Regions from separate parts of the Mycoplana sp. ABR4_002 genome, predicted to be linked through region 4. Evidence: predicted binding sites of a transcription regulator. Region 4 holds the regulator's gene; each other region holds the start of a gene.
What was found. Region 4 encodes PhoB, which activates phosphate uptake and scavenging genes when phosphate is short. Its sites were predicted from a motif close to TGTCATNNANCTGTCAT; they were not measured.
Positions count from the first base shown of each region.

Region 1: the regulator PhoB is predicted to act here: its motif matches at 1,887-1,903, upstream of ACXAGF_RS12315 (BtaA family protein).
Region 2: the regulator PhoB is predicted to act here: its motif matches at 2,312-2,328, upstream of ACXAGF_RS11105 (LTA synthase family protein).
Region 3: the regulator PhoB is predicted to act here: its motif matches at 3,847-3,863, upstream of ACXAGF_RS11065 (UDP-2,3-diacylglucosamine diphosphatase).

Region 1 covers NZ_JBSWVO010000001.1:2,553,105-2,559,017, reverse strand. The annotation lists gene ACXAGF_RS12320 (class I SAM-dependent methyltransferase) at 1-593, opposite strand, end outside; gene ACXAGF_RS12315 (BtaA family protein) at 590-1,840, opposite strand; gene ACXAGF_RS12310 (serine hydrolase domain-containing protein) at 2,036-3,415, shown strand; gene ACXAGF_RS12305 (lytic transglycosylase domain-containing protein) at 3,416-4,351, opposite strand; gene ACXAGF_RS12300 (pyrophosphate--fructose-6-phosphate 1-phosphotransferase) at 4,636-5,847, opposite strand.
Region 2 covers NZ_JBSWVO010000001.1:2,295,246-2,301,158, forward strand. The annotation lists gene ACXAGF_RS11095 (TolB family protein) at 1-410, opposite strand, end outside; gene ACXAGF_RS11100 (NAD+ synthase) at 424-2,100, opposite strand; gene ACXAGF_RS11105 (LTA synthase family protein) at 2,442-4,292, shown strand; gene ACXAGF_RS11110 (glycoside hydrolase family 43 protein) at 4,345-5,913, opposite strand, start outside.
Region 3 covers NZ_JBSWVO010000001.1:2,285,031-2,290,943, reverse strand. The annotation lists gene ACXAGF_RS11075 (phytanoyl-CoA dioxygenase family protein) at 171-1,235, shown strand; gene ACXAGF_RS11070 (NADP-dependent malic enzyme) at 1,378-3,690, opposite strand; gene ACXAGF_RS11065 (UDP-2,3-diacylglucosamine diphosphatase) at 3,936-4,769, shown strand; gene dgcA (N-acetyl-D-Glu racemase DgcA) at 4,793-5,776, opposite strand.
Region 4 covers NZ_JBSWVO010000001.1:416,785-422,697, reverse strand. The annotation lists gene argF (ornithine carbamoyltransferase) at 1-754, opposite strand, end outside; gene ACXAGF_RS02050 (acetylornithine transaminase) at 790-1,983, opposite strand; gene ACXAGF_RS02045 (GcrA family cell cycle regulator) at 2,410-2,928, shown strand; gene phoB (phosphate regulon transcriptional regulator PhoB) at 3,032-3,715, opposite strand; gene phoU (phosphate signaling complex protein PhoU) at 3,743-4,456, opposite strand; gene pstB (phosphate ABC transporter ATP-binding protein PstB) at 4,509-5,327, opposite strand; gene pstA (phosphate ABC transporter permease PstA) at 5,341-5,913, opposite strand, start outside.

The DNA of each region.
Region 1 (5,913 bases), 2.1 Mb from region 4:
GCGGCCTGCATCACCGCGAAAAGGTCTGCCCGCGGCGTCACGTGGAAACGTGCCAGCCAGGCCTGCAGCGGACCGCGCAGCAGCGGCAGGCGCTCCTGCTGGCCGAAATCGACGACATGCAGCGATCCGCCGGGATTGAGAGCGCTGAACGCGCAGGCGACGGCACCCTGCCAGACCGGAATCATCGACAGGGCATAGGAAATGACGATCCGGTCGAAACCGTTCGCACCGAAATCGCCGGCGGAAAAGTCCGTCGCGTCGGCGACGCGCAGCAGCGGGCGGGGTCCGGTCGCCCGGCCGAAGCGCTTTTCCGCCGTCTCGAGCATCGCCTTCGAGATGTCCAGGCCGTAAAGGCGTGCCCGCGGGTACAGGTGCGCCATGTGCTCGAGATTGCGCCCGGTGCCGCAGCCGACCTCCAGGACCGATTGTCCGTGATCGGCCGCAAGGCCCTTCAGCAGCCGGTCGCGCCCGAGGAGATAGTATTTGCGTGTCAGGTCGTAGACATGGCGCTGGTAGCGGTACTGCCGGTCCATCCGCTCGGCGTGGCCGACATCCAGCGGCATTCCCTCGTTCCCGCCGCCGCTCGGGCTCATCGCGCCTTCTTCCGGTAGATGTGGAAGCCGCCGTAGATCGCCGAGCGGTCGCGCTTGCCAAGCTCCGCCGATCGTGCCTGCTCGTACTGCCAGAGGTCGAGCAGCGCCGGCGACACCTTGCCGTCGAGGATGCTGCGCTCGGCGGCGGTCCGGAAGATGACGATCGCCCCCTCCGAAGCGGTGCGGGTGATCTCGGTCCACAGGGCGTTGATCTGCTTCTCGTTCATCCAGTCCTGCGCGTCGAGCAGCACGAAGCGGTCGACGGCGCCGGCCGGCCGCTTCGCCAGCAGTTCGGTGAAACTCGCGTGGTGGACGCTGACCCGGTCGGCATTGTCGCGGATGGCGCGGTAATGCTCGCTGCGCAGGTAGTCGGCCGGCCGGCCTTCCTGCTCCGTCGGATAGCGCCGGGCGAAGGCCTGCCAGGCGAAATAGTTGTTCCTGGAGGGGAAGTGGCAGGTGAGTTTTTCCAGGCGCTGCCTCAGCACCGGAGCGAGCGATTTACCGTCGCACAGGCTGGCCAGTTCGTCGAACTGCTGCGGCGGAATGCCGAGGCCGAACAGAGCCGCCTTGCGCGAGGTCATCCAGCGGATCAGCGGGCGCTCGAACAGCGGCGCGATGCGGGTGTCGAAGAAATGTCGCTGTTCGCGCAGCGAGCGAGCCTTGGCGAACTCGCGCGGATCGACACCGTGCAGCCGCGCCACGATGTGGCCGAGCAGGATGAACCGGCCGAGCAGGCCGGTCCGATAGATGTTCCGGTTGAAGACGTCGACGCGCCGGCGCCCGAGAAGACCGCGCCCGTTCCAGTAGTCGCGCGTTTCAGCATCGAGCACGGGCTCGATGAACATGTAGTAGGCCTCGCGATTGGTGTCGGTGTTGCTACCGCCGAGGAAGCGGGTGACGTCGGCGTGCGAGGGCAGGTTCTGGAAGGCGGCGAGCTTCAGCCGGTTCAGCGCCACATGGTGGGGGTTGAGATCGACGACGTCGATGCTTTCCGGTGCGCGCGAGAGATAGGCGAGCATGTTGCAGCCGCCCGAGCCGATGGTGACGATCCGGTGTCGCTCGTTCAGTTCCATCGCCTCGATGTCGACGGCCGGGTCCTCCCAGATCTGCGGATAGACGAGCCCGGTGAACAGCAGTCCGAAGAACCGCTCGGACAGGCCCGCGAGCGAAATCGCCCGGTGCTGCAGCAGTGCCGACTTCAGCTTCGCGTTGCGTCCGTATCCTGCATTCCTGGCCAGTTCACTCATGGCGCCTCTCGTCCTTTGCGTGTTCGGACGGGCATAGCGGCCGCGCGCTACAGTTTGATGACTGCGGCAGTGGACAGGGCTACACGGAAAAGCCGGCCGGCCTCAGGTCGAGCGCCGGATGAATCGCGGCGCGGGGAGGGGCCTTTTCATCCGCACGGAATCCTGATTGTCTGCGGCGCGAACAGGGAGAGACGGATGGCTCGATTTCGGCGTATGGCGACGAAGACGTTGCTCGGCATCGTCATTGTCCTTGCGATTGCCGGTGCCTGGCTGATCGCCCGGCCTCCAGACCTGCTCCGGGTCGGCTCCGCCTACGCTGCCAAGATCGTCTGCTCGAACGTGTTCATCGCCAACCGGGACCCCGACGTCGTTCTCGGCGAGGACGTGCAGGCACCGGGGCATCCGCTGCTGCGCCTGATGAGCCAGTCGGTGGATTTCTCCGAGAGAACCGTTACCGCGGCGCTGCTCGGCGTGTTCGCGCCCGGCTACGCCGCCTATCGCGACGGCTTCGGCTGCGCCGGGGTCCCCGATGGCGACTTCGTGACCGCCCGACAGGTCGTGGCGGAAGTGCCGCTGCCGGAGATCGCGCCGATGGCTGCGGACCGCCCCTGGCCGCAGGGCGAAGCGGGCAGCGAGGATCCGAGGCTGGCCGGTATTCTCGACGACCCTGACTTGCTCGGTCCGGGCATGCGGGCCGTGGCCGTGATCCACAATGGCCGCCTCGTCGGCGAGCGTTATGGCGATGGCTTCCGCGCCGACACGCCGCTGCTCGGTTGGTCGCTGACCAAGACGGTGAACGCGGCAATCGCCGGTCGGGTGATGCTGGAGGGGCGATTGTCGGAGCGGCAGGCCGGGCTCTTCCCGGAGTGGGGCGAGGACGCGCGGGCGAAGATCACCGTCGCCGACCTGCTCGCCATGCAGAGCGGACTTGCGTTCAACGAGGCCTATGGCGAGGTCACCGACGTGACGCGCATGCTGTTCCTCGAGCCCAACATGGCCCGTTACGCCGCCTCCTTTCCGCTGGCGGCCAACCCCGGCGAGGCGTTCAGCTATTCCAGCGGCACGGCCGTGCTGATCTCCCATGTCTTCATGAACGCGCTCGGCGACCGCTGGCGGGCGCTGTCCTATCCCGCCACCGCGCTGTTTGCTCCGCTCGGCATGAGCAGTGCCGTGATGGAGACGGACGAGACGGGCATCTTCGTCGGCTCCTCCTACATGTACGCCACCGCACGCGACTGGGCACGCTTCGCCCAGTTGCTGCTGGACGACGGCCGCTGGAACGGCGAGCGGCTGCTGCCCGAGGGGTTCGTCGCCGCGATGGGGACGCCGGCAGCGGCCTCCAACGGTGCCTACAGCCGGATGCAGAGCTGGATCGACGGGCCGGGAGGTGAGCCGAACTCGCGTTTCGGCCTGCCGCAGGACACCTTCTGGATGCTCGGGCATGACGGCCAGTCGATCGCCATCATCCCGTCGAGAAACATCGCGGTGGTCCGGATGGGGCTGACGCCGGCCTGGCTCGACTACCGCCCGCAGCGGCTGGTCGGCGCGGTGGTGGATGCGCTCGCGGCGGGGTGACTATTTCAGGCCGGTTTCTTCCAGCAGGCCCTTGCGCTTGGCGGTGTAGTAATAGCCGCTGGCATAGAGGCGAACCGCACCGTCGTGCTGGTTGTCGGCCACCATCAGGGCGCCGCGCAGGTATTTCGCACCGTACTTGATGTTGGTCTCGGCGTCGAAGAGCCCGTCGGGCGTGCCTCGGTAGCCCATGCCCTTGGCCGTGTTGTAGCGGATCTGCATCAGGCCGTAATTGCCGGCATTGTAGGCCTTGGGATTGTAGCGGCTCTCGCGCTTGATGACGCGGTGAAGCAGAGTCTCGGGAATCTCGTAGATCGCGGCATATTTGGTGACGAGGTCATCGATCGGCGTGCCGGACTTCTCGATGGCCTGCGATGCCTGGGAGAAGCCGCCGCCGGCCTGTGGCGCCGCGAAGGCGACCGGCTGCAGCGCCGGCTTGGCCAGCGGGACGATCTGGTGCGAGGCGACGAGCTGCTCCAGCCCTTCCGGCTCGCCGGTGTCGAATCCGGGCTCCATCACCGCGGCCTCGAAGGAGGCGGGCATGAATTTCGCGGGCGCCGGCGCCTGTCCGGTCGGGACCGGCATCGCCGACGCCGTCAGCCCCGCGTCGGCACCGCCCGCCTGCGGCGTCGCCGCGGCGATCGCCATGTCGGCGTTGGCGGCCCGGGTCGCTTCCACGACCGTCGACATGGTCTGCACGCCGCCGGTCTGCGTGGCCTCCGCGACGAGTTCGGTCGCGGCCGGATCGATGACGGGCGCCGGCAGCGCGTAGGCCGTCATCTCGGTGCCTGGCTTGGCGATCGGCATGACGGTCTGGACGGCAGCGAGTTCCTCCGCCGGCGTTTCGATGACGCTGGCGCATCCGCCGAGCATCAGCACCGCAGTCGCGCAACCGGCGGACAGGAAACGCTTCGCATGGGTCGGGAACCTGTCTGTCATCAGTCGCTCTCGTCTTGCCTGGAGGCTCGGAAACAGGACGTTTCCGGCACGGCTGCAAATCAACGGCGCTTCGACCGTGTTTCGTCAAATAGCCGATCGCGCCCGACCGGGCAACCCGCGAAGGCCGGGCCGAGAGGGCCGGCGGCCGTGAGGCCGGCTTTGGGGCATGGGAAGGGCCCCCACCCGGCGGCAAAAAAAATCCCCGGAGAGCCCCCCCGGGGAAAGATGGTGTTGCGGGGGGGGGGCGCCCCTCGTTGCGGGGCGAACGACGCCCGGCGCCTGCGTCAGACCGGCGACCACTGCTGGCCGATCACGTCCATGACCTCGCCGAACCACTTCGCACTCGTGTCGAAGTGCTTGCCGCCCTTGATGCGCGGAAACTCGATCGTGCGCAGCTTGCCGTTCTGGTCCTCGTCATGGCCGGTAACGCCGGAAACCTTGTTGAGGGCGCTCTCGACGGCGAGGTCGACCATGCTCTGGATCAGGCGCAGGTCGTCGGCGTTGGCCGGCGCGGAGCGCGCATAGTAACCCGACTTCTGGACCATGGCGCGCTCGGCGCCGAGCAGGCTCGCGAACTGCTTGGAGAACCAGTTGCCGACATTGATCGTGTCGATCTTCACGTGACCGAAGGCATCGCGCTTGATCGTCTCGCCGGCCGCCTCGCGCTCGGCGACGATGGCGTCGAGGCAGGCGCCTTCGGAGACGAACAGCGTCACGAAGCCGGTGGTTTCCATCACCTTGCGCAGGCGGTCGGCCTCGGCCTGCAGGTCGAAGGCGAGCTCCGGCAGGTACAGCCCGTCAATGCTCTTCAGCGTCCGGTTCATCATGAAGCCCTCGACATACTCGTTGCCGGCGGTCTTCTGGATGTAGGCGCGGGCGGTCGCCGCGGTCAGCCAGCCGCAGTGGCGGCCCATGACCTCGTGCACGACCAGCGTCCGCGGCGCGGCGCTCTGCTCGTTGGAGACATTGTCGAAGAAGCCGGCGCCGACTTCGGCCGCCGTCCAGGCGCCGAGCGACTGGCGGATCGGCACGACGTCGTTGTCGACCGTCTTTGGCAGGCCGACGACCGTCAGGTTGTAGCCGTTGGCGCCGAGATAGGCGGCGAGATCCGCCGCAGTCGTGTTGGTGTCGTCGCCGCCGATCGTATGCAGGATGGTCACGCCGTCCGCGGCCAGCCGCTCGGCCGCCACGCGCAACGGGTTGTCGCCCTCCTTGACGAGTCCGCGCTTGACGCAATCGGCGGTGTTCGTCAGCTTCACCCGGCTGTTGCCGATCGGCGATCCGCCGTAGCGGTGCAGCAGATGCGCCTTCTCGCGCACGTCCCTGGTGATCTCGATGCGGTCGGCCAGCAACAGGCCCTGGTAGCCGGAGCGATAGGCAACGAGCTCGATCTCGGGCGCGATGTCCGTGTAGCGTTCGATAAGCCCACCGACAGCGGACGAAAGGCAGGGCGCAAGACCCCCTGCGGTGAGCATTGCGACTTTTTGCTTGGCCATGTTTCCTCCTCGCCGAACGACCTGATCGATCGGCGGATGTCTACTCCAGAATCCCCGGCAGGGGAA
Region 2 (5,913 bases), 1.9 Mb from region 4:
GTATAGATGTCGAAGACGTCATCGCGAATGCCGCAGTAGCAGAGGCTGGTCCCGTCCGGAGACCAGCCGTGCCAGTAGGACGGCAGGTTGGGCGTGAGAAGCCGTGGCGCGCCACCTTCGGCCGGCAGGAGATAGATCGCGGACTTGCCGAATTCGGACTTGTCGGTGATCGCCAGAAGCCGGCCGTCCGGCGATGGTCCGTGGTCGTTGTTGCAGCGAACCGCAAACCCGGTGTCGATCGGCTCCGGCGGGCGACCATCGAGCGGCAGCCGGTACAGCCGCCCATCTCCGTTGACGATCAGCGCGGCGCCGTCGCGCGCAAAGTTCGGCGCCTCGACCAGGCGATCGGTCTGCCAGACGATACGCGTGCGTCCCGTCGTTACGTCGTGGATCTCGACCGAGCTGCGCATGGTCCTGCTCCGGTCAGCGGTCGCGGAACCGGTTGGTGATCGGATAGCGCCGGTCACGGCCGAAGTTCTTCTTCGTGATCTTCACGCCCGGCGCCGATTGCCGGCGCTTGTACTCGGCGATGTAGAGCAGGTGCTCGACCCGGTGCACAGTCGCCTCGTCGTGCCCCCGCGCGACGATCTCCTCCGTACCCATCTCGTTCTCCACCAGGCATTCCAGGATGTCGTCCAGCACCGGATAGGGCGGCAGAGAATCCTGGTCGGTCTGGTTCGGCCTGAGCTCGGCCGACGGCGCCTTGTCGATGATGTTGTGCGGGATCACCTCGCCCGACGGACCGAAAGCGCCGGGCGGCACGCAGCCGTTGCGCCATCGGGCCAGCGCGTAGACCTGCATCTTGTAGAGGTCCTTGATCGGATTGAAGCCGCCGTTCATGTCGCCGTAGAGCGTAGCGTAGCCGACCGACATCTCCGATTTGTTGCCGGTCGTCACCACCATCGAGCCGAACTTGTTGGAGATCGCCATCAGGATCGTTCCGCGCGTGCGGCTTTGCAGGTTCTCCTCGGTGATCCCCGGCTCGGTGCCCTCGAACATGTCGGACAGCGAGTCCAGGAAGCCCGCAACGGGCGCCTCGATCGGGACGATGTCGTAGCGGCAACCCAGCGCCTCGGCGCAGGCCGCGGCGTCGGTCAGCGATTCCTGCGAGGTGTAGCGATAGGGCAGCATCACGCAGCGCACCCGCTCCTCGCCGAGCGCATCGACAGCGATGGCCGCGCAGATCGCCGAGTCGATGCCGCCGGACAGGCCGAGCACGACGTTCTTGAAGCCGTTCTTGTTGACGTAGTCGCGGAAGCCGAGCACGCAGGCGCGGTAGTCCGCCTCCTCCCCTTCGGGAAGCTTGGACATCGGCCCGCCGTCACACCGCCAGCCGCCGTTTTCCCGGCGCCAGGTGACGAGCGCGACCGTCTCCTCGAACTGGCTCATCTGGAAGGCAACCGACTTGTCGGCGTTGAGGCCGAAGCTCGCGCCGTCGAAGACGAGTTCGTCCTGCCCGCCGAGCTGGTTGGCGTAGACGATCGGCAGGCCCGTTTCGATCACCTGCCGCATCGCCACCTGATGGCGGATGTCGATCTTGCCGCGGTGATAGGGCGAGCCGTTGGGCGACAGCAGCAACTCGGCGCCGCTCTCGGCCAGGGTCTCGCAGACCCCGAGGTCGCCCCAGATGTCCTCGCAGATCGGGATGCCGAGCCGGACGCCGCGGAAATTGACCGGCCCCGGCATCGCGCCCTGGTCGAACACGCGCTTCTCGTCGAACTCGCCGTAATTGGGCAGATCGACCTTGTCGCGTGTCGCGATGATCTTGCCGCCATCGAGCACGGCGACCGAGTTGTGCCGGCCGGTATCGCCAAGCCGTGGAAAGCCGATGATGACGCCGGGACCGCCGTCGGCGGTGTCGGCCGCCAGCGCCTCGACCGCGGCCTCGCACGCCTTCAGAAAGGCGGGCTTCAGCACCAGGTCCTCCGGCGGATAGCCGGAAATGAACAGTTCCGTCAGAAGCAGCAGATCCGCGCCCTGTACGCCCGCATCCGTCCGCGCCGCGCGCGCCTTGGCCAGGTTGCCGGCAACGTCCCCGACCGTCGGGTTGAGCTGCGCGACCGCGATGCGAAGCGTGGTCCGGTTGTTGGTATCGATCATCTCTGTCCTCGATCAGCCCGCGCGCCGGCGTCAGGCCAGCTCCGCAGCATGCTCTTTAGAGCATGGCGGCCGATTTGAAAACGAACGGCTTTCGTTTGTGCAGTCGACCGGCGCCACGATGAACGAGCCCCGCCCTGGCGTCTCCTGTCCGGCCGACGGCGCAACCAGGGACGACCTCAGGCGTTGCAAGAGCATTCATCCCCCATTCAAGATGACAGGGATATGACAACCATAATAAACTTTTGTGAAGCCTGGAGTAGAGTGTGCGCACTGTGAGTTCAGCCGTGGCCGTCACGGCCCGCAAGCAGACGCTTGGCGTCAAGACGAGCCGCCCCCTCTGGATGGCACGGGGGATGGAAGCCCTGCGCTCCGTCGGGCTGACGCTGCTGCTGGCGATCCTGACCGTTGCCGCTGTCGAACTCATCACCCGCAAGTCGCTTGCCGGCACCGCCACCTTCCTCACGACCCTTTCGCAGCCCGGCTGGACCACCTGCGCCCTGTTCGTGCTCGCCTTTCTCGCCCTCGACGCGCTGATCGGCCGCCAGCACAAGGCGGTGCTTGTGCTGGCCCCGCTCGCGCTCGTCATGGCCTTTATTTCCGTCCAGAAGCAGATCTTTCTCACCGACCCGCTCTACCCGACCGACCTGCTGTTCGGTCGGCAGATCATGGAACTGATGCCGGCGCTGGTTCGCGACCGGCCCGGGATGGCCGTCGCGGTCGGCCTCGGCACCGTGGGCGCCCTGGCGGCGCTCGTTTCCGCCTGGGTCTACGCCTGGAAGCGCTTCCGTCCCCTGTCCATGAAGGAGCGCGCGCTTCGGCTGGCGATCGCCGTGCCGATTCTGGCCGGCTTCGTCTCGATCATGGACTACAACCAGTTCTCCTGGCTTCGCGATCGGCTCCGGATCTTCCCGATCATGTGGGACCAGGCCGAAAACTACCGCCACAACGGCTTCGCGCTCGCCTTTGCGATCAACCTGCCGATGGCCAATGTCAGCGCGCCCGCGGGCTACATGAACGACGCGATCGATCGCATCTTCCAGGAGCCGCTGCCGGCCGGCACGAGTCATCGCTCCAAGCCGGACGTGATCGTGGTGATGAGCGAATCGCTCTGGGATCCGACGCGCCTGCCGGCGGTGAAGCTGACCCCGGACCCGATGCCGGTCATCCGCGCGAACACGACGGGCGCAATCTTCTCGCCCGAGTTCGGCGGCCTGACCGCGAACATCGAGTTCGAGGCGCTGACCGGCTTCTCCAACGCATTCCTGCCAACCGGCAGCATCCCCTACCAGCAGTACATCCGCAATCCGATTCCTTCGCTGGCCACCTTCTTCCGCGGCGAGGGCTACACGGCACGCGCGATCCATCCCTTTGCCGGCTGGTTCTGGAACCGGACCTCCGTCTACAAGTCCTTCGGCTTCGAGACGTTCCGGACCCAGGAGACCATGCCGGCGATGCCCAAGCGCGGCATCTTCGCTTCCGACGAGGCGCTGATGAAGGAACTGATCCAGCAGGCCGACGCGCAGCAGGACCCGTTCTTCTTCTTCACGGTCACGCTTCAGGGCCATGGTCCTTACGAGCCGAACCGCTACGCCAGGAACACGATCGGCGTCGAGGGCAACCTGCCGCTGGCCGAACGACAGGCGCTGGCTACCTATGCCCAGGGCATCAAGGAGGCCGACGACAGCCTGAAGATGCTGATGGACTGGGCGCGCGACCGCGACCGCGAGACGATCATCGTGGTGTTCGGCGACCACCTGCCGCCGCTCAACAAGGTCTACACCGCGACCGGCTACATGAAGCAGGTCACTGCGACGCGGCGCGCACCGGTGGAGCAGATGCGGGCCGAGCACGAGACACCGCTTGTGATCTGGTCCAACAAGACCGGCGCAAAGGAAGGCCTCGGCACCATCAGCCCGGCGCTTCTGCCCTACCATATCCTCAAGGAGGCCGGGTATGAGCACCCCTACTACACCGGTTTCCTGGGCCGCGTTCAGGAGCGCTTTGAGGTCGTCGATCGCTACCAGCTGATCCGCCAGGACGGCCGCGCCACCGCCGACTGGTCGCGCCAGAAGGACATCGATCCGGTCATCCGCGACTATCGTTTCCTGCAGCACGACATCATGTTCGGCAAGCGCCACGGCCAGCAGCGCTTCTTCCCCTCGCACGCGGACGTCGTCGGCCCGGCGTCCTGACGGCCGGGCGAAGCTTGATCGGTCCCCCGGTTCCCGCGCGACCGGGGTTTGCTCAGGACGCTGCCCGGTAGAGGAAACGGCCGAAGTCGGCCGTCCTGCCCTGACCCGAGGTGTCAAAGGCGAACAGCCCGGCGAAGGCGCCGGTAAAGGAGCCGTGCTCGCCGCGCCCGCCCTCGTCGGACACCACGCCGGCGTCCAGCACCGGTCCGATTGCCGACCATGGGCCGCCGTCGGCCGGCCGCCAGAAGAATTGCAGTTCGTTGCCCGCGACCTCCATCGCCAGCCCCACCGGTCCTGCCCCGACCGCAACGCCGCTGCCGAGCGGAAACGCCAGGCGACTTTCCGGATAGTCGCCAGCACAGGACAGTATGGTCAGCACCTGGCCCAGCCGCTCGTGCAAGGTCAGGCCGAGGGCATGAAACTTGTGGCGATTGTAGTAGTGGGTGAGGCCCGCCACCTGCTGATAGGTATCGGGCAGGAAGTCCAGCACGGTCTCGGCGCGGAAGTCGTGGTGTTCCTGGCGACGAGCGACGAGCGCCTGCTCGAACCAGCTGCCGATGCTCTCGCGGCCGAACAAGCGGAGGTAGCCGGGCCGGTCCGAAAGCGAGAACAGCCGCTCCGCCCTCGGCGTGCGCAGCCACTGGAACTCCGGCGGCAGCGCCCCGCCGTCGAAATGCCGTTCGATCTCCGCCGGGCGCTCTTCGGCAACGGACTCCAGGGGCGCCGGCACTGCCGCCGCCGGCAGCGCACCGCCCTCTTCCAGGTAGAGCCAGCCGTCGTCGCGCCAGACGCATTTCTGGATTGCGGTCTCGCGGCCGAGCGTGCAGCGCCGATGGGGGGGCAGCGGGCGGCCGCACAGGTGGGTGTGGTAGGCTTGGCCGTCCGCCGTCTCGACATACTGCCCGTGGCCGGCGCGCTGCAGGCCGGCGTGCGGATGGTCCTTCGCGGTAATCAGGTGCACCTGAGGGTGCATCTCATAGGGTCCGTCGATATGGCGCGACCGGGCCATCGTCACCGCGTGGTCGTAGCCGGTGCCACCTTCGGCCGTCGTCAGGTAGTACCAGCCGTTGCGCTTGAACAGGTGTGGCCCCTCGACGAGACCGAGCGCACTGCCGGCGAAGATGTTCCGCGCCGGCCCGACGAGGCGCCGCTCGGCGGCGTCCCACTCCTGCAGCAGGATGCCGTCGAAAGCCGGCGACTTCGGCGCCCCGCCATAACTTTCAGTCCGGTGATTCCACTGCATGTTGAGAAACCACTTGCGACCGTCCTCATCATGGAACAGCGACGGGTCGAAGCCGGAGGAATTGACGTAGACGGGATCGGACCAGGGGGCTTCGATCGCGGGCGCGGTGACGATGTAGTTGTGCGCGTCCTTGAAGTTGCCGTCGAAACGCTTGACGTCGGTGTAGACCAGCCAGAACAGCCCATCGGCATGGGAAAGGCACGGCGCCCAGACCCCGCAGCTGTCGGGGTTGCCGCGCATGTCGAGCTGGCCCGCGCGCTCGAGCGGCCGGCGCACCAGCCGCCAGTTCACGAGATCCCGCGAGTGATGGATCTGTACGCCCGGATACCACTCGAAGGTCGAGGTGGCGATGTAGTAGTCGTCGCCGACGCGGCAGAT
Region 3 (5,913 bases), 1.9 Mb from region 4:
TGCCGAGGTTTGCGCTAACGGCCGACCAGACCGGCACGAGTCGCCGGAATTGATATCGCCCGGCCCTTGGTGTAGCAAAGTGCGTCCACCGGCCGGCGTTCGGGCCAGTCAAGCGGGCCAGTCAATCCCGGTCGGACCGGTCCGGTCCCATCCACAGCCACAGGTCCTTTATGCGCCTTTCCTCCGTTCTGCTGAGCCCGTTCTATGCCCTCCAGCTGGCGTCCGGCGCCAAGTCCTTTGCGGACAATCCGATCATCGGCAGCAAGACGCTGAACCGGATGGGCCTGCATGCCAAGCGCGTCGGCCTGGCGATGGACATGGCCGACTGGCGGCGCAAGTCGCTGGCGCACCGGGTCACGGCCGAGCAACGACGCGAATACGAGCAGAACGGCTTCGTCAAGATCGAGAACTTTCTGCCGCCCGAGGTGTTCGCGCAGGTGACGGCCGAACTGGAGAACGCCGATTTCGACCGCTACGACATGCTGCAGGGCACGACGGTCACGCGCCGGGCGCTGATCGACGACAGCGACCTGGAACGCCTGCCGGGCTTCAAGGCCGCCCGCAACGATCCGCGGATGTCGAACCTTCTGCGCTATGTCTCCTCGCATGACGGCCAGCCGCTGCTCGTGGTGCAGGTGGTGATGGCGCTGCCGTCGACGCCGTCGAAGGAGGCTGCCTCCGATCCGCAGACGGCCCTGCACAGCGATACCTTCCAGCCGACGGCCAAGGCCTGGCTGTTCCTGAAGGATGTCGGCGAGGAGGACGGTCCGTTTTCCTACGTGCCAGGTTCGCACAAGATCACGCCGCAACGCATGGCCTGGGAAAAGCGCATCAGCGAGAACGCCGACACCCTCGAGAACAAGTATTCGGCGCGCGGCTCCCTGCGCATCATGCCGGACGAACTTGCCGCGCTCGGCTACGGCCAGCCGGTGCGGATGGTGGTCAAGGCGAACACGCTGATCGTCGCCGATACCCACGGATTCCACGCGCGCTGCCCGAGCTACAAGTCGACGACGCGGGTGGAGATCTATGGCTCGCTGCGCCGAAACCCGTTCCTGCCGGTTACCGGCCTGCACATCGCCTCGCTGTCCGTCATCAGGTCCCGGGTCAACCGGCTCGTGATCGGCGCCATGCGGCTGCGCGGCCGGCTCGGCCTGAAGGGTTCGCCCTGGGCGCCCGCCGGTCCCGGCAAGGCGCTGGAATGGTCGAAGCGGCTGAAGAAGCCGAAGGCTTAGGGCGGACCGGCGCCGGGCGCGCCATCGGCGCCAAAGACCTGTGCCCCATCGGTGACGGTGGAAAAGCGGGACGGGCCGACAGTCCGGAGCCGGGAACCGGCGGCCGGCTAGGTGCCCGCCGCTCCCTGATCGTCGGATCCGCTCACGCGGGGGAGGACGCCTCCACCACCGCCAGGGCCGCCATGTTGACGACGCCGCGTGAGGTCACCGATGGCGAGAGGATGTGGGCGGGCATGGCGGCGCCGAGCAGGATCGGGCCGACATGCAGGCCGTCGGTCATGGTCTTCAGCACGCCGAGGGTGATGTTGGCCGCATCGAGATTCGGAAACACCAGGAGGTTGGCCTCGCCGGTCAGCGTGCTGCTCGGCATGACGCGCTGGCGCAGGGCCTCGGAAATCGCCGAATCGCCGTGCATCTCGCCGTCGGCCTCGAGCTCCGGTGCCATTTGCCGCACCAGCGCCATTGCCGCGCGCATCTTGAAGGCGCTGACGGAATCGCGCGAGCCGAAATTGGAGTGCGACACCAGCGCCGCGCGCGGAACGATGCCGAACCGGCGGATTTCCCTGGCGGCCATCACCGTCGTCTGGGCCACTTCCTCGGCGGTCGGGTCGATGCTCACATAGGTGTCGGTGAAGAAGGTCGCGCCGCGCTGCGAGATCAGCAGGCTGAGCGCGGAGAAGTCCGTCACGCCTTCGCGCAGGCCGATGATCTGTCTGACGTCGCGCAGGTGCTTGGCATAGCGCCCCTCGACGCCGCAGATCAGCGCGTCCGCCTCGCCACGGCGAACCGCGAGTGCGCCGATCACCGTCTGGTTCGTGCGCACGATCGTGCGTGCGGCCTCCGGGATCACGCCCTGCCGGCCGACCAGCTTGAAATAGTCGTCGACATAGTCACGGTAGCGCGGATCGTCTTCCGGGTTGACGACCTCGAAATCGACGGAAGGACGAATGCGCAAGCCGTAGCGCTTGAGCCGGGTCTCGATGATCTGCGGGCGGCCGATCAGGATCGGCAGGGCGATGCTTTCCTCCAGCAGAACCTGCGCGGCCCGCAACACGCGCTCGTCCTCGCCCTCGGCGAAGATCACGCGCTTCTTCTCCGCCTTCCGGGCGGCGGCAAAGATCGGCTTCATGACGAAGCCGGAGCGCCAGACGAAGCGGTTGAGCAGGTCGAGATAGGCGTCGTGATCGGCGATCGGCCGGGTGGCGACGCCGCTGTCGGCCGCCGCTTGCGCGACCGCCGGGGCGATGCGCAGGATCAGGCGCGGATCGAAGGGCGAGGGGATCAGGTAGTTCGGGCCGAACACGGGTGTCTCGCCGGAATAGGCGCGCGCGGCGACGTCGGAGACCTCCTCGCGGGCGAGGGCGGCGATCGCGCGGACCGCCGCCATCTTCATCTCCTCGTTGATCGTCCGGGCGCCGCAATCGAGCGCGCCACGGAAGATGTAGGGAAAGCAGAGTACGTTGTTGACCTGGTTGGGAAAGTCGGACCGACCGGTACAGATCATCGCGTCGGGCCGCGCGGCGCGCGCCTCCTCCGGCATGATCTCCGGCGTCGGGTTCGCCAGCGCCATGATCAGCGGCTTGTCGCCCATGCGGGCGAGCAGTTCCGGCTTCAGCACGCCGGCGGCGGACAGGCCGAGGAACACATCGGCCCCATCGATCGTCTGGGCCAGCTCGCGCTTGTCGGTCTCCTGCGCATAGACGGACTTCCACTGGTCCATCAGTGCCTCGCGGCCCTTGTAGACGAGACCTTCGATGTCGTGGACCCAGATGTTCTCGCGCCGGGCGCCAAGCGTGACGAGCAGATTGAGGCAGGCCAGTGCAGCCGCGCCGGCGCCGGAGGCGACGATCTTGGCCTCCGCGATGTTTTTTCCGGCGAGTTCCAGGCCGTTCAGTACCGCGGCGGCGACGATGATCGCTGTCCCGTGCTGGTCGTCGTGGAAGACCGGTATGTTCATCTTCTCACGCAGGCGGCGCTCGACCTCGAAGCACTCCGGCGCCTTGATGTCCTCGAGGTTGATGCCCCCGAAGGTGGGCTCGAGCGCCGAGATGACATTGACCATCTCGTCGACGGCGGCCGCGTCGACCTCGATGTCGAAGACGTCGATGCCGGCGAACTTCTTGAACAGGACCGCCTTGCCCTCCATCACGGGCTTGGAGGCAAGCGGGCCGATATTGCCGAGTCCGAGCACGGCGGTGCCGTTCGAGATGACCGCCACGAGGTTTGCGCGCGCGGTGTAGTCGGCCGCGGTCTCGGGGTTGTCGCGGATCGCAAGGCACGGAGCGGCGACGCCGGGCGAGTAGGCCAGCGCGAGGTCACGCTGGTTGCCGAGCGGCTTGGTCGGCTGGATCTCGAGCTTTCCCGGTCGCGGATGACGGTGGAAGAACAGCGCCTGCTGGTCGATGTCGCCGCTCGCGGGCGTGGGTTTCGTCTTCGATTTATCGCCAGTGGTCATGTGCTTCCTGCCCGAGTTCAACGCGTCGTGCCGCCGCTTCTGGCACGGATGCGACGCGCCGTGAAGCTTGGCCGTTGCCATAAAGCCGCAATTTCCCGTGCGTGCAAGCCATACCTCCTGTTCGTAACAGTGGCGGGTGCCGACGGACGGGGCGGCTGTCATTCTCCTGATACACGAGTCTGGTTTCAGCTTGGCGGGGCGGACGCCTGTCCGCGACGGTGACGGCAGCGACGGAGCGCAGGAAAATGGACGTCAACGACTCGACACCGGAGGTTCGACGCGTGCGGACCCTGTTCCTGTCCGACGTGCATCTCGGCTCTCGGGCGGCGAAGGCCGACTTCCTGCTCGACTTCCTGCGTTGGCACGAAGCCGAGACAATCGTGCTCGTCGGCGACATCGTCGACGGCTGGAGGCTGAAGCGCAGCTGGTACTGGCCGCAAGGCTGCAACGACGTGGTGCAGAAGCTGCTGCGCAAGGCGCGCAAGGGGACGCGGATCATCTACATCCCCGGCAATCACGACGAGTTTCTGCGCGACTTTCCCGGCATCCACTTCGGCGGCATCGAGGTCGCCGAGCAGATCACCCACGTCGCGGCGGACGGCAAGCGCTATCTGGTCCTGCACGGCGACGAGTTCGACGTCGTCGTGCGCAATGCCCGTCTGCTCGCCTATCTCGGCGACTGGGCCTATGATGCAGCCATTGCCGTCAACGTCGCGCTTGCAGCCGTCCGCCGGCGCCTGGGCCTGCCCTACTGGTCGTTCTCGGCCTGGGCGAAGCTGCAGGTGAAGCACGCCGTCAATTTCATCGGTGCCTTCCAGCAGGTGGTTGCGGAAGAAGCACGCAGGCATAACGCCGACGGTGTCATCTGTGGCCACATCCACCACGCCGTGATCGAGGACATCGACGGCATCCGCTACATCAACACCGGGGACTGGGTGGAGAGTTGCACAGCCGTTGCCGAGCACTTCGACGGCAGCATGGAGCTGATTGCCTGGCAGCTGCCGGCGGCACGGCCTCCCGCGCCGGTGTCGCTCTCGCTCGGCCATGCGACCATGGTCGCGGCCCACGAAGCCGCCTGACGGCAGGTCGGGGTGTTGGGGGCTCAGCCCCAGAGGCGCGTCTCTGGCGGATAAACGAGCGAATCGGTGTAGCGCAGCACGGGCTCGCGATCGCGCGCCAGCAGCAGCGGTCCGTCGAGATCGACGAAATCGGCCCCTTGCGCGAGCAGGACCGCGGGCGCCATCGCCAGCGACGAGCCGACCATGCAGCCCACCATCACCCGCAAGCCGAGGCGCACAGCCTCGCGGCGCAGCTCCAGCGCTTCGGTCAGGCCGCCGGCCTTGTCGAGCTTGATGTTGATGGCGTCATAGCGGTCGGCGAGCGCGGCAAGGTCGGCGGCCAGGTGGACGCTTTCGTCGGCGCAGACAAGCACTTTCCGCTGCACCTGCCGCAATGCCTCGTCCCGTCCGGCCGCAAGCGGCTGTTCCACCAGGTCGATCCCGGCCTCGGCACACACGGCGAGATGATACGCAAGGTTTTCGCCGCTCCAGCCCTCGTTGGCGTCGAGGATGATCCGCGACGTCGGCGCGGCGGCGCGGACCGCCCGGATCCGTTCGGCGTCGTCGGCGGTGCCGACCTTGACTTTCAGCAGTTCGCGGCCGGCGTGGCGGGCCGCCTGCGCCGCCATTTCCTCGGGCGATGCCAGCGAAATCGTGTAGGCCGTGGTCAGCGGCTGCGGCGGCGCGGCATTGACCTTCGCCGAGGCGGGTTGGCCGCTGCTCTTGGCCTCGAGATCCCACAAGGCGCAGTCGACGGCGTTGCGGGCGGCGCCGGCCTTCATGTCTCGGCGAAGGTCCTCGCGCGAAGCGCCGGCTTCGACAGCGGCCGCGACGGCGGCGATTTCGGCCAGCACGCTGTCGATTGATTCGCCATAGCGCTGGTAGGGGACGCACTCGCCCCAGCCGGTGTGGCCGCCTGCGGTGATTCGGCAGGTGACGACGGCTGCTTCGGTCTTGCTGCCGCGCGAGATCGTGAAGCTTCCGGCGATCGGAAAGCGCTCCGTCGCTGTGGCAATGTGTCGGCGCATCGTTCTTGGGCTCCAATGGAGAAAAATCAGGGCGGTGCAGGGGGCCGCGCAGGCTTCTTGCGGTGACAGATCACGGTCGAACCGGTATGAGTCGCAATCAATGGTTCCTACCATCATTCGTCTGCATCGTCCGGCAA
Region 4 (5,913 bases):
TCTGCATCAGTTCCTCGTTGACCTGGAAGGGCTGAAAGATGTTGTGGCCGCGGGCGCGGTGCTCCTGGTTCATCGACACCCAGCAGTCGGTGACGACACAGTCGGCGCCGGCGACCGCCTTGTCGGCATCGTGGCACAGCATGATGTCGCCGCCATTGTTGCGCGCCCAGTTCAGGATCTTGTCCTCCGGCTCGGAACCGAGCGGCACCGCCATGTTCATCCGGTAGCCGAAGCGCGCAGCGCCCTCGATGAAGGAATGCAGAACATTGTTGCCGTCGCCCGTCCAGGCGATCGTGTGGCCCCTTATCGGGCCGCGATACTCCTCGAAGGTCATGATGTCCGCCATGATCTGGCAGGGGTGCGTCAGGTCGGTCAGCGCATTGATCACCGGCACGGTCGCATGCTCGGCCATCTCCAGCATGCGGGAGTGGTCGGTGGTGCGGATCATGATCGCGTCGACGTAGCGCGACAGCACCTTCGCCGTGTCGCCGATCGTCTCGGCGCGGCCGAGCTGCATTTCCGTGCCGGAGAGGAACAACGTCTCCCCGCCGAGCTGGCGCATGCCGACGTCGAAGGACACGCGCGTGCGGGTCGACGGCTTTTCGAAGATCATCGCCAGCATCTTGCCTGACAGCGGCTTGTCCTCGGCGCCGGCCTTGTTGGCCGCCTTGCGCGTGCGGGCATCGTCGATGATCGTGCGGAGGTCCTCGGCCGTCATGGCGGAGAGGTCGATGAAGTGTCTTGTACCTGCCATGCTGTCAGTCCTGTGTTTCGCCGTCGGCCTTCGCCTCAGGCCGTCTTCTGCGAGGCGCTGAGCTTCTCCGCCGCCCGTTCGATCCGCGCCAGCCCCTCGCGCGCTTCGTCGACCGAGACGACAAGCGGCGGCAGCAGGCGCAAGACATTCTCCCCGGCCGGGACGAGCAGGAGGTTCTCCGCCCGCACCGCCTTCAGCAGGTCGGCCGACGGCACCTTCGCCTTGATGCCGAGCATCAGGCCCTCGCCGCGGACGTCCTCGATGATGTCCGGGTACCGGTCCTTCAGCGAGGCCAGGCCCTGGCGCATCACCAGGGCAACGTCGCGCACGTGGTCGAGAAATCCGTCCGCCAGCACCACGTCCAGCACGGCGTTGCCGACCGCCATGGCCAGCGGATTGCCGCCATAGGTCGATCCGTGGGTGCCCGAAACCATGCCCGAGGCCGCCTCCGCCGTCGCCAGGCAGGCGCCGAGCGGAAAGCCGCCGCCGATGCCCTTGGCGACCGCCATGATGTCGGGCGTGACCCCCGCCCACTCGTGGGCGAACAGTTTGCCCGTGCGGCCGACGCCGGTCTGGACCTCGTCGAGGATCAGCAACAGTCCGTATTCGTCGCAGAGCGCGCGCAACTCGCGCAGGAACTCATTGGACACCACCCGGATGCCGCCCTCGCCCTGCACCGGCTCGATCAGGATCGCGGCGGTCTCCTCGGTGATCGCATTCCTGACGGCGGCCAGATCGCCGAACGGAACCTGGTAGAACCCCGGGGCCTTCGGCCCGAAGCCCTCGAGATACTTTTCCTGGCCGCCGGCGGCGATCGTGGCCAGCGTGCGGCCGTGGAACGCCCCCTCGAAGGTTATCACGTGGAACTTGCCGGGGTAGCCCTTGGCGAACTGGTAGCGCCGTGCCGTCTTGATCGCGCACTCCAGCGCCTCGGCGCCGGAGTTGGTGAAGAACACCTTGTCGGCAAAGGTCGCAGACGTCAGGCGCTTGCCAAGGACTTCCTGCCCGGGCACCTCGTAGAGGTTGGACAGATGCCACACCTTGTCCGCCTGGGCCTTCAGGCACTCGACCAGGTGCGGATGCGCATGGCCGAGCGAATTGACCGCGACGCCGGCGGCAAAGTCGAGATACCGCGTACCGTCTTCGGCGACCAGCCAGACGCCCTCACCGCGCTCAAAACGCAGCGGCGCGCGCAGATAGGTCTCGTAAAGCGGCGTGGCATCGGCCATGGCGCGTATCTCCTTCGCAGCGGATGCGGAAATCTGTTCTGTTTCTGCCGTTTCCACGCGAGAAAAAGCGAAAACGCCGCCTTTGCGGCGGCGGGCGCACTATCAGCATTTCAACGGGCGATGTCAACAAATGCACGCCATGTCAATCCGCCTTAATCTACCGCAACGTCAGGATTCGAAATGCTCGGCCGAAGTGTCGCAAGCGAGTCACACCGCACGAGCAAGTTGGGGAAAACTGGAAAATCGATTCGGCCGGATTCCGGCGACTCTTGTCACGGAGTCACCCTGTCAGTAGGTTAAAGATCAATTGCTAGACTGCATGCGGCGGACCTAGTCACCAACAGTATCAGGGCGTTCTGCGCCCCGGAACCATCCGGGGCCACGGGGAAGGATTCTCCCTGCAGGAGCCGGAACGGAGGCGATCACATGAACTGGACAGACGAGAGGGTCGAAAAGCTCAAGAAGCTTTGGTCCGAGGGACTGAGCGCCAGCCAGATCGCAGCACAGCTCGGCGGCGTCAGCCGCAACGCGGTCATCGGCAAGGTCCATCGCCTCGCCCTCCCCGGCCGGGCGAAGGCCGGCGGCACGCCGACCGCAACCCGTGCCAAGCGCCCCGCCTCCACGTCGCGCCCGGCGAGCTTCGCGCCGCGGGTCGCGACCCGCACGGTCGCACGTCCGGCCGGCGCAACCGTGGTCAAGGAAGAGATCGCCTTCGACTACGACGAACAGCCGATCACGCGGTTCAACACCAACGTCGTCGTGCCGATGTCGCGCCGCCTGGAACTGACCCAGTTGACGGAGCGGACCTGCAAGTGGCCGAACGGCGACCCGCTGAAGGACGACTTCCACTTCTGCGGAAACGAATCCCCGGACAATTCACCCTATTGCGTCTACCACCAGCGCATGGCCTATCAGCCGTCGGCCGAACGGCGCCGGGCTCGCTGAAGGACCCGGGACGCTGAGGGACTCGCCAGTCTCCTGGACGCGACAGACGACAATTCGAGAACGGGCCGCACGGCCCGTTTTTCGTTTCCAGCCGAAGCGACGGTCAGGCTTCCAGCGAGTAGCCCGCACCGCGCACCGTGCGGATGACGTCGTGCATGTTGGAGAAATTCAGCGCCTTGCGCAGGCGTCCGACATGGACGTCGACGGTACGCTCGTCGACATAGATGTCGTGGCCCCAGACCCCGTCGAGCAGTTGCGAGCGTGAGAACACCCGGCCTGGCGAGGACATGAGGAATTCGAGCAGGCGGAACTCGGTCGGGCCAAGCCGCACCTCGCGGCTGCGGCGATGGACGCGATGCGTCTCGCGGTCAAGTTCAATGTCGCCGCACTTCAGAAGGGTCGCCACGACTTCCGGTCGGGCGCGGCGCAGCATTGCCTTGACCCGCGCCATCAGTTCCGGCGTCGAGAACGGCTTGACCACGTAGTCGTCGGCGCCGGTCGCAAGACCCCGCACCCGCTCGCTCTCCTCGCCGCGCGCCGTCAGCATGATGATCGGCAGGCGTTCGGTTTCGGTGCGCTGGCGCAGGCGGCGACACAGTTCGATGCCGGATACGCCGGGCAGCATCCAGTCGAGGATGAGCAGGTCCGGCTGGCGCTCCTGCAGGCGGATCTCCGCCTCGTCACCGCGCAGGATCGTGTCCACCTCGAAGCCCTCGGCCTCGAGGTTGTAGCGCAGGAGGACACTGAGCGCCTCCTCGTCTTCGACCACGGTAATCTTGGGAACCATGAGAACTCCTGAAGTCCTAAGCGCACACTACTCCTTGACCGCACCGACCGACGTGGTGTGGTCATCCTTCGGGCGTTCGCCCTCCGGCGGCGCGCCCGTCGCCATGTAAAAGATCGTCTCGGCGATGTTGGTGGCGTGGTCGCCGATACGCTCGATGTTCTTGGCGCAGAACAGCAGATGCGTGCACGGCGTGATGTTGCGCGGATCTTCCATCATGTAGGTCAGCAACTCGCGGAACAGCGAGGTGTAGATCGCGTCGATCTCGTCGTCGCGCTCGCGGATTTCCTTGGCCTTCTCGACGTTGCGCGAGGCGTAGACGTCCAGAACCTCCTTCAGCTGGGTCAGCGCCAGCTCGGCCAGATGCTCCAGGCCGCGGGCGAACGTGCGCGGCACGCCGGAACTCTGGACGGCGATCACACGCTTGGCGGTGTTCTTGCCGAGATCGCCGACCCGTTCCAGTTCGGCGGCGATGCGGATCGCGCCCATGATTTCACGCAGGTCCGCCGCAACCGGCTGGCGCTTCGCGATCGTCACGATCGCCTTTTCGTTGATCTGCCGTTCGGCGGTGTCGAGCACGACATCCTCGGAAATGACCTTCTGGGCCAGCCCGACATCCGAATTGACCAGCGCGCGCACGGAATCGCCCAACATTTGCTCGGCCGTGCCACCCATCTCCGAAATGCGGCGGGTCAGGTATTTCAGTTCTTCATCATAGATCGAAACGATGTGGGTCGATGACATGGTCTTTTCCTCAAGCGCGCAGCGCAGATCTCAGCCGGATATCAGGACCGCATCAGCCGAAGCGGCCCATGATGTAGTCCTGCGTGCGCTGGTCGTCCGGATTGGTGAACATCTTGTCGGTGTCGTTCTCCTCGACGAGATTGCCGAGGTGGAACATGGCCGTGCGTTGCGAGACGCGGGCGGCCTGCTGCATCGAGTGCGTGACGATGACAATGGTGAAATTTGTCCGCAGTTCATGGATCAGTTCCTCGACCTTGGCGGTCGCGATCGGGTCGAGCGCCGAGCACGGCTCGTCCATGAGGATGACTTCCGGGCTGACCGCCACGGCGCGCGCAATACACAGCCGCTGCTGCTGACCGCCCGAAAGGCCGGTGCCCGGCTCGTGCAGACGATCCTTGACCTCGCTCCACAGGCCGGCCTTCTGCAGGCTCCGCTCGACGATCTGGTCGAGATCGGCCTTCGACCTCGCCAGGCCATGGATGCGGGGGCCGTAGGCGACATTCTCGTAGATCGACTTCGGGAACGGGTTGGGCTTCTGGAACACCATGCCGACGCGGGCACGCAACTCGACCACGTCGATCGTCGGGTCGTAGATGTCGTCGCCATCAAGCGTGATGTTGCCGGTGACGCTGCAGCCGTCGATGGTGTCGTTCATCCGGTTCAGCGTGCGCAGGAAGGTGGACTTGCCGCAGCCGGAGGGGCCGATCAGCGCCGTGACGGTATTCTCGCGGATGTTCAGGTTCACGTCGAAAAGCGCACGCTTCTCGCCGTAGTAGACCGAGACGTCCTTGCCGACCATCTTGTACTGCGACTCGTTGCTCATGGATTTGCCAATCTTCTCTTCGACTTCAATGTCGGTAAGCATATTCATTGAAGTGTCTCCTTTACCAGCGGCGCTCGAAGCGCTGACGCAAATAGATGGCAATGCCGTTCATGACGATCAGGAAGCCCAGCAGCACCAGGATCGCTGCGGAGGTCCGTGCGACAAAGCCACGCTCGGGGCTGTCGGCCCAGATGTAGATCTGCGTCGGCAGGGCGGTGGCCGCATCCATGACGCCGCCGGGCTCCGAGGTGATGAAGGCGTTCATGCCGATCAGCAGCAGCGGGGCCGTCTCTCCGAGGGCACGCGCCAGCGAGATGATCGTTCCAGTCATGACGGCCGGCATGGCAAGCGGCAGAATATGGTGGAAGATTGCCTCGTGCTTGGAGGCACCGATGCCGAGCGCCGCCTCGCGGATGGACGACGGCACCGACTTCAGCGAATTGCGCGTCGTGATGATCAGCGTCGGCAGCGTCATCAGCGACAGCACCAGACCGCCGACCAACGGGGCCGAGCGCGGCATGCCGAACCAGCCGAGGAACACCGCCAGGCCGAGAAGGCCGAAGATGATCGACGGCACCGCCGCCAGATTGTTGATGTTGACCTCGATCAGGTCGGTTATGCGGTTCTTTGGCGC